2 regions of the Arthrobacter sp. SLBN-100 genome follow, and region 2 is predicted to be linked to the other one. Evidence: riboswitches for the same ligand, from Rfam matches in the RefSeq annotation. Region 2 holds a riboswitch; the other holds the start of a gene.
What was found. A riboswitch is a leader RNA that binds a small molecule or an ion and turns the genes downstream of it on or off. The one in region 2 is predicted to bind glycine.
Positions count from the first base shown of each region.

Region 1: linked by a shared signal. The riboswitch ahead of gcvP (aminomethyl-transferring glycine dehydrogenase) and the one ahead of gcvP (aminomethyl-transferring glycine dehydrogenase) in region 2 are both predicted to bind glycine.

Region 1 covers NZ_VFMY01000001.1:3,847,191-3,851,601, reverse strand. The annotation lists gene gcvP (aminomethyl-transferring glycine dehydrogenase) at 1-1,533, opposite strand, end outside; glycine riboswitch at 1,572-1,710, opposite strand; glycine riboswitch at 1,712-1,810, opposite strand; gene FBY31_RS17775 (TetR/AcrR family transcriptional regulator) at 1,903-2,442, opposite strand; gene FBY31_RS17770 (MFS transporter) at 2,509-4,089, shown strand; gene FBY31_RS17765 (Dps family protein) at 4,193-4,411, opposite strand, start outside.
Region 2 covers NZ_VFMY01000001.1:2,292,958-2,297,368, forward strand. The annotation lists gene gcvP (aminomethyl-transferring glycine dehydrogenase) at 1-2,328, opposite strand, end outside; glycine riboswitch at 2,381-2,488, opposite strand; glycine riboswitch at 2,490-2,587, opposite strand; gene FBY31_RS10775 (GntR family transcriptional regulator) at 2,706-3,374, opposite strand; gene FBY31_RS10780 (ornithine cyclodeaminase family protein) at 3,417-4,403, opposite strand.

The DNA of each region.
Region 1 (4,411 bases), 1.6 Mb from region 2:
GCGCAGCAGCTGCGTCTCAGACCGGTAGGTGTTGAACACCGGGTGCTGCAGGAAGTCGGAGGAACGTTCGACGGCGGCATCCAGGGCAAAGGCAGTGTCAGTGCCGGCAGCCGCGTCAGCCAGGCCGGCACCAAAGGCGCCCAGGACGCCGTCGACGACTGCCGGCGTCGTGGTTTCGTCGGTGGAGAAGCCCACCGTGTCCCCATCGATGCTCCGCAGGTTGATGCCCTTGGCCTCGGCGGCAGCGACGATGCCGGCGGCCTTGCCCGGAACGGAGACCGTGACGGTGTCGAAGAAACTGGTGTGCAGCACGTCGAAACCGGCCGCCTTAAGCGAGGCGGCAAGGTTCTTCGCGTGGGCGTGGGCAGCCCGGGCGATAGCCTTCAGGCCCTCGGGACCGTGGTACACCGCGTACATTGACGCCACGATGGCCAGCAGCGCCTGGGCGGTGCAGATGTTCGAGGTGGCCTTCTCGCGGCGGATGTGCTGCTCGCGGGTCTGCAGGGCAAGGCGGTAGGCAGGTACTCCCGCGGAGTCCTTGGAGACACCCACCAGGCGGCCGGGCATGGACCGCTCCAGGCCTTTCTGCACCGCCATGTAGGCCGCGTGCGGGCCGCCGTAGAACAGCGGCACGCCGAAGCGCTGCGCCGACCCCACGGCGATGTCCGCCCCCTGCTCGCCGGGAGGCGTGATGAGGGTGAGGGCCAGCAGGTCCGCCGCCACTGTGACCAGGGCGCCGCGTTCCTTGGTGTCGGCGATGACGGCGCTGTGGTCAAAGACCCGGCCGGAGGCGCCGGGCTGCTGCAGGACCACACCGTTGATGACGCCGTCAGGAAGGCCCTTGGACAGGTCCGCCACCTCGACCTCGAAGCCCAGCGCCTCAGCGCGGCCCTTCACGATGGCGATGGTCTGCGGCAGGCAATCGGAGTCCAGCACCGTCTTGCCGTCCCGGGCATCCTTGTTCTTGTTGGCCCTGCGCATCATCAGCACGGCCTCGGCCACCGCGGTGGCTTCGTCCAGCAGGGAGGCGTTGGCGATGGGCAGCCCCACGAGGTCCTGGACCATGGTCTGGAAGTTCAGCAGCGCCTCGAGCCGGCCTTGGGAAATCTCGGGCTGGTAGGGCGTGTAGGCGGTGTACCAGGCCGGACCCTCAAGGATGTTGCGGCGGATCACCGGCGGCGTCACGGTGTCGTAGTAGCCCTGGCCAATCATCTGCACCGCGGTCTTGTTCTTCGCGGCCAGCCGGCGCAGTTCAGCGAGCGCTTCCACCTCGCTCAGGGCGCCGTCCAGTTCCAGTGCAGAATCCTGGCGGATGTCCTTGGGCACGGCGGTGTCAACCAGTGCGTCCACGGTGTCGTAGCCCACGGCCTTGAGCATGGTGTCGACGTCGGCCTGGCGGCGGGCGCCGATGTGCCGGTCAACAAAGGTGGCAGCCGGAGCAGTGGCGGCTGGAGCGGAGGCTGGGGAGGCGGTGGCCGGGATGGCGGAGGCTGGGATGGCGGAGGCCGGAGATACAGTCACGAGGAACTCCATAACTAAGGCGGCGCAGGGTACGCCGCATCGATTCGGGTCCTCCCCGCTCTGTAACTGGACCTGAGAGTTTCCGCGGTGCCTGCTTGCGCAAGCCCCGCTTGCACCGTCGGTGAGCACAGCAGTCCAAGTATCCGGGACCGGATACGGGGGCGGACAGCGTGCTGCTTTCCAGAGGTGCCTCGCCGCGGCGGTACATGGGCCTGTGAGATTCCTGGGGAGGTATTGCTCCTACGGCGCCTGCTTGTACCTTCTGGCAGAACTCTCCCGCCGCAGATCAAAGGCTATTCATTTGGGTTGTCCGGGCGCGCCCGGAGGCGGCCCGCACATAGACCAATTCTCCTATGCCGCCTGCTGTGGAGCAAATGGCAGCTAACCCCTGAGCCGCTCGACGGCGGCCAGGAGTTGGTCCACTTCCGCCTGCCGGTTGCCGGCCTTTCCGGACGGCCCGCTCTCCCACATGGCGTTGAAGTACAGCCCGTCCCCCATGTAAAGCACGGCTTTTGCCATTCCCGGGCCAACATCCTTGCCGATGAGCTCCAGCCACTGTTGCTGGATTGCGGCGAAGCGTCGGCGGGCCTCCTCGTGGGCCACTTCAGCGAGGCGCGTGGCAGCCACGAAGGACCTGTCCATAGGGGTGTCGGACCAGAGCGATGACCGGATGAAATAGGCCGCCGCACCTTCGGGCGCCGCCGCCATGTCAGCAAGGTCCTCCCCCGCCAGGCGGTCCAGCCGCTCGAGGGTTGCCGCGATCAGCGCCTCCTTGTTGGGGAAGTGGTACAGCAGCCCGCCCTTGGAGACGCCTGCCCGTTTCGCCACCGCGTCCAGGGTGGCGGCGCGCTCCCCCACGTCGATCAGGAGTTCTTCAAAGGCATCGAGGACTGCATCTCGCGCGACGGGTTTTCTGGCCATGGTTCCAATCATGCATGGTCCGGATTCCATTTCTTAACTGAACCGTCTGGACGGTACAGTTCACGGATGACCGCTTCCTCCACCCCGCAACAGGACCGAACCCCGCTGAAGGCCCCGGCGGCCCGGCCATCCGCTCCAGCCCCGGGCACTTGGCGCGACTGGCTCGCCCTGGGACTGCTGATGTTCCCGGTCCTCCTCGTCGCCGTCGACAACACAGCCCTGACATTTGCACTGCCCGCGATTGCCGGAGCCTTAGGCACCTCGGGCGTGGAACTTCTGTGGATCGTGGACGCCTACCCTCTGGTGCTGGCGGGACTGCTCGTTGCCATGGGGAGCCTGGGAGACCGGATCGGACGGCGCCGGCTGCTGATCGTCGGCAGCATCGGCTTCGCCGCAGTATCAGCCGCAACGGCCTTCGCCCCCAGCGCCGGCTGGCTGATAGCGGGCCGCGCCTCCCTGGGCTTCTTCGGGGCGATGCTGATGCCCTCCACACTGTCCCTGATCCGCAACATCTTCCCGGATCCCAACCGACGTCGGCTGGCCATCGCCATCTGGGCCGCCGGGTTCTCCGGCGGAGCTGCCCTGGGTCCGATCTTCGGCGGCTGTCTGGTGGAACGCTTCTGGTGGGGAGCAGTCCTCCTGGTGGCGGTGCCCATCATGCTGCCCCTGCTGGCCTTCGGCCCGGCGTTCATCCCGGAGTCCCGGGACCCTACGCCGGGAAAGGTGGACGGGGCGAGCATCCTGCTCTCACTGCTGACCATGGTGCCAGTGGTGTACGGCATCAAGGAATACGCCACCGAAGGCACGGGCCCCTTGACCCTGGGAAGCATAGCCTTCGGCCTGGCCATGGGCGCAGCCTTCGTTCGCCGGCAACAGCGGCTGAGCAGCCCCTTGCTGGACATGTCCCTGTTCCGGAACCCGGTGTTCAGCATGGCCATCACGGCGAACATCCTTGCCCTGTTCTCCTTCAACGGCTTTATCCTCTTCCTGGCCCAGCACCTGCAGCTGCTCGAAGGCATGTCCCCTTCGGCCGCAGGAATGGCCATGATTCCGGCGCTGGTGGCTACCGTGACGGCGGGCCTCGCGGTGGTGCCCCTGGTCCGCAAGATCCGGCCCGGCTTCGTGGTGGCAGCCGGACTGGGCCTGAGCGCCGCGGGGTACAGCCTGGTGACCTTCGGCAGCCCTTTCAACGGGTCGGGGCTTCTGCTCGCGGCCCTGCTGGTCCTGGCGCTGGGCGTGGGGACCGCGGAGACTATCTCCAACGACCTCATCCTTGGCAGCGTTCCGGCGGAAAAATCCGGCGCGGCCTCGGCCATCTCGGAGACAGGGTACGAGGTAGGCGCCTTGCTCGGCACCGCCGTGCTGGGCTCGATCCTGACGGCCTCCTACCAGCACAACCTGCAGCTTCCCGCCGGCCTCCCGGGGGCCGCCAGCGGCGGGAGTGCTGCACGTGCCGGCCAGACCCTCGCCGGAGCCATGGAACTGGCGGCCGGATTGCCTGCTCCACTGGCCGACGCCGTCCGGCAGGCCGCCGGCGCCGCCTTCGACTCGGGCGTGCATGTCACTGCGGCGATCGGGCTGGTACTGATGGCGACGGCGGCAGTACTTGCCGCCGTCGTCCTCCGGAAAGTGCCCAAGGCCGAATAGGGGCAAACATCCCGCTGGCATGCTGGCGGGTAAAAAGCAGCGCCCGGCGCCGGACAGGGAGTCCGGCGCCGGGCGCTGAATACTTTGTGTGTGCCGGGACGGGCTACTTCGCGTCAGGGGCAGTGACGCTGGCAGAGGCCTTCATGGTCTCGGCGTTCACCATCCATGCGAACTGCTCGAGTTTGGCAATGAACTCGTGCAGGAGGTCCGCGGTGGTGGGATCCTCCTCGTCCACTTCGTCATGGACCTTCCTCATGGTGCCCGCGGCAGCTTCAAGGGCGGCAACAATGCGTTCGATTGCGTCCTTGGTGCTGATGAGGCC
Region 2 (4,411 bases):
CAGCAATGCGGACTTGGTGGCCTCGGTGAGGCCCTGCCCGCCCATCAGCTTCACGTAAGCCCAGGAGATGGGCAGCACGCCGGCGGAACCGAAGCGGGATGCGGAGATCGCTACGCCGTGGCCGGCTTCATGCGCAGCCTTGTTGGCGTCGCCCGGCATGAACGGCGCCAGGTGCGCCTTGGCAGCAACAGGTCCGACGCCGGGTCCGCCGCCGCCGTGCGGGATGCAGAACGTCTTGTGCAGGTTCAGGTGGGACACGTCGCCGCCGAACTTGCCCGGCTGCGCCAGACCGACCAGTGCGTTCAGGTTGGCACCGTCAACGTATACCTGGCCGCCGGCCGCGTGAATGGCGTCGCAGACTTCGCGCACATCGGAGTCGTATACACCGTGGGTGGACGGGTAGGTGATCATGATGGCCGAGAGGACGTCCTTGTGGGCCTCGATTTTGGCCTGCAGGTCGGCATGGTCGATGGTGCCGTCGGCAGCAGTAGCCACCACAACAACCGTCATGCCGGCGAGGACGGCGGAGGCGGCGTTGGTGCCGTGCGCCGAGGCGGGGATCAGGCAGACATTGCGCTGTGCCTCGCCCCGGGAGTGGTGGTAGCCGCGGATTGCCAGCAGGCCCGCGAGCTCGCCCTGCGAGCCGGCGTTGGGCTGGATGGACACCTGGTCGTACCCGGTGATCTCGGCGAGGTCGGCTTCCAGGCCGGCAATGAGTTCGCGCCAGCCGGCCGTCTGGGAGTCGGGGGCGAACGGGTGGATTGACGCGAATTCCGGCCAGGAGATGGCTTCCATTTCGGCGGTGGCGTTCAGCTTCATAGTGCAGGAGCCCAGCGGGATCATGGTGCGGTCCAGGGCCAGGTCGCGGTCGGAGAGGCGGCGGATGTAGCGCAGCAGCTGGGTTTCGGACCGGTGGGTGTTGAACACCGGGTGCTGCAGGTAGGTGGAGGTGCGCACCACCGGCTCAGGCAGCTCGAACCCGGCGGCCTCCACAACCGGACCCGCGCCAAAGGCGACGACCACCGCGGAGAGGACCTCCGGCGTCGTGGTTTCATCAACTGACACGCCGACTGTGTCCGGGTCGATGAGGCGCAGGTTGACGCCGCGGGCTTCGGCGGCGGTAATGACCTTGGCTGCCTTGCCGGGCACGCGCACGGTGATGGTGTCGAAGAAGGTGTCGCTGACCAGTTCGCGGCCGGCGATCTTCAGCGTGGCGGCGAGGGCTCGGGCGTTGTTGTGGACGGTTTCGGCGATCGCCTTCAGCCCGTCCGGGCCGTGGTAGACGGCGTAGAAGGACGAGACGATGGCGAGCAGGGCCTGTGCGGTGCAGATGTTGGAGGTGGCCTTCTCGCGCCGGATGTGCTGCTCGCGGGTCTGGAGGGCCAGGCGGTAGGCGGGAACGCCGGCGTTGTCCTTCGAAACGCCTACGATGCGGCCGGGGAGGGTGCGTTCCATGCCTTCGCGGACGGCCATGTAGGCGGCGTGGGGTCCGCCGAAGAACAGCGGCACGCCCAGGCGCTGGGTGGAGCCGACGGCGATGTCCGCGCCCTGCTCTCCCGGCGGGGTGATGAGGGTGAGGGCCAGGAGGTCGGCGGCGACGGTGACCAGGGCGCCGCGGTCTTTGGCCTCGGCGATGACGGAGGTCTGGTCCCAGACCCGGCCGGAGACGCCGGGCTGCTGGAGGACCACGCCGTTGATGTCGCCGTCGGGCAGTCCGTTGGTGAGGTCGGCGATTTCCACCTCGAAGCCGAGGGCTTCGGCGCGGCCCAGCACGATGGCGATGGTCTGCGGAAGGAGGTCGGCGTCGAGGACGGTCTTGCCGTCCTTCGCGGTCTTGTTCTTGTTGGCCCTGCGCATCAGGAGCACGGCTTCGGCGACGGCGGTGGCTTCGTCCAGGAGGGAGGCGTTGGCCACCGGGAGCGCGGTGAGGTCCTGGACCATGGTCTGGAAGTTGAGCAGCGCCTCGAGCCGGCCCTGGGAAATCTCCGGCTGATAAGGGGTGTAGGCGGTGTACCAGGCGGGAGCTTCGAGGACGTTGCGGCGGATCACCGGCGGGGTCACGGTGTCGTAGTAGCCCTGGCCGATCATCTGCACGGCCATCTTGTTCTTGCCCGCCAGCTTGCGGAGCTCGGCTAGAACCTGGACTTCGCTCAGGGCGCTCTCGAGGGTGAGGGGCTTGTCCTGGCGGATGGAATCGGGAACGGCGCTGTCGACCACGCCATCGAGGCTGTCGTAGCCGACGGCCTTGAGCATGGTGTCGATGTCGGACTGGCGGCGTGCGCCGATATGGCGGTCTGCGAAGGTGGTGGGGGACGATTGAACCGTCATGAGAGGAACTCCATAATTCAGGTGGCGCCTAAGCACCACGTTGATTCGGGTTCCTCCCCGCTCTGTATTGGACCTGAGAGTTTTGCGTTGCCCTGCCGTTTCGCAGGACGCCACTTGCACCGTCGGTGAGTCCGGTTGCCCGGACTGCTTTCCAGAGTTGCCTTGCCGCGGCGGTACGTGGGCCTGAGAGATTCCTGGGGAGGGTTTGCTCCTACGGCGCCTGCTGAACGTACCGGCAGGACTCTCCCGCCGCAGATCATTAGCATGTGCCACTGGTGGGTGACACGGCTCACACCCTACAGGTTGCGGGGGCGGGATGCAAAATCCGCGCGGTTTCAAGGCGCACGTACGACGGCGGACACGCCGCCGTCGCGGGCCTACTGTTCAGGCAGCCGCCCGGCAAGTCCCCGGAGGGAGGGTTCCCGGCCCAGCTCCACATGGGCAAACGCCAGCGCTGCCGCAAGTTCGGCTCTGCCGTCATAGATCGCCTTGCATAGGCTTAGATGCTCTGCGCACTGAACCAGGGGGTCGCGGTGCCCGGTCAGGGTAAAGAGCCACTGCATCCTGCCCAGGAGCGGCTTCATGGAGTACTCCAGCAATGCGTTGCCGCCCATCGAGACGATCTCTGCATGCAGGGCCGTGTTGCTCAGCGGGATTTGCGCGTGGTCGTGGCGCAGGGTCGCTTCTTCGGCCCGGTCCATCATCTGCTGGAGGCGCGCCGAGGACTCCCCCCGCGCGGCGGCCTGGGCGGCGAGCCGCGCGGCGAGGACTTCGAGGCTGAGCCGGACATCAAAGAGTTCGTTGACGTCCCTCAGGGTGATCTGCTTGACGGTGGCCCCGCGCCGCGGAGAGGTGTCAATGAAGCCTTCGGCTTCCAGCAGCTGGAGGGCTTCGCGGACGGGTACCCGGGAAACGTCCAAGGCCTGGGACAGCTCGCGTTCCCTAAGCCGGGAGCCGGGCGCGAAGTCACCCGAGATGATCAGCTCGCGGATCCGTGCCCGGGTAGCGTCAGCCGAGGACGCGGGTGAGTCCGCATGGACAGTCAATGATGCCTCCCGTTGATTCCGGCGCCCTGCTTCGATGCCGCCTCAGTTATTCAGCTCCACATGGGTGCCGATCCCCTGGTCAAGTGCAGCGTCATACAGGAGCCGCCCGATCGCAAGGTCCTGCAGGCCGATACCCACCGAGTTGAACAAGGTTATGTCCTCATCCCCCAGACGGCCTGCTTTTGTCCCAGCCGCCACGTCACCAAGTTCTGCTTCCACATCCTCGAAGCCCATGGCGCCTTCCGTTACCGGGATGATCAGCCCCCCGGACTTGGCCCTTGCTGTAGCGAGGCTGTCCACGAAAACCCGCGCCCGGACCATGCCCGCTGAGTCAACTTCCCGGTGGTCCGGCCGCGGACGGGATCCGACGGCGTTAACGTGCAGTCCGGGCTGGAACCACTCCCCTTTGACCAATGGCTCAACCGCTGGCGTGAGGGTGCACAGCACGTCCGAGCCCTCGACGACCTCCCGCACGCTGGCGGCCCGCGTAATGTTCAGCCCGTAACAGGAAATTTCGTCGCAGAAGGCAGCGACGGTCTCAGTGGAACGGGACCACACCACCACGTTTCTCATTGGCAGCACGGCCAGCATGGCTTCCACATGGGCCACCGCCAAGGCGCCTGCCCCCACCAGCCCCAAGGTGGTGCTGCGGGGCCTCGCAAGGAGCTTCGTTGCCACCGCGCTGGCTGCCGCGGTGCGGACCCGGGTGGGAACTTTACCGTCCAGGATGGCCAGGGTTTCACCGGTCAGCTGGGAGACGAGCATGATGGTGGACCGCTGGGTAGGCAGGCTGGCCGCACCGTTGGACGGGATGTCCGCCAGCAGTTTCACTGACGCCAACTCCTCCGCTTCGGACAGCGCCGCCATCGGCAGGAACCTCGCATCCGAGGACGGGAGGAGGAGCGAATCCGGGGCAGGCTGGACGGCAGTGCCTCGGCTGAGCCCGGCAAAGACGCGTTCGACGGCGGCAATGGTCCCGGGCATGTCGGCCAGGGCCTGGAGCTCGGACGCTTTAAGGATCAGGGTCATAGGGAATG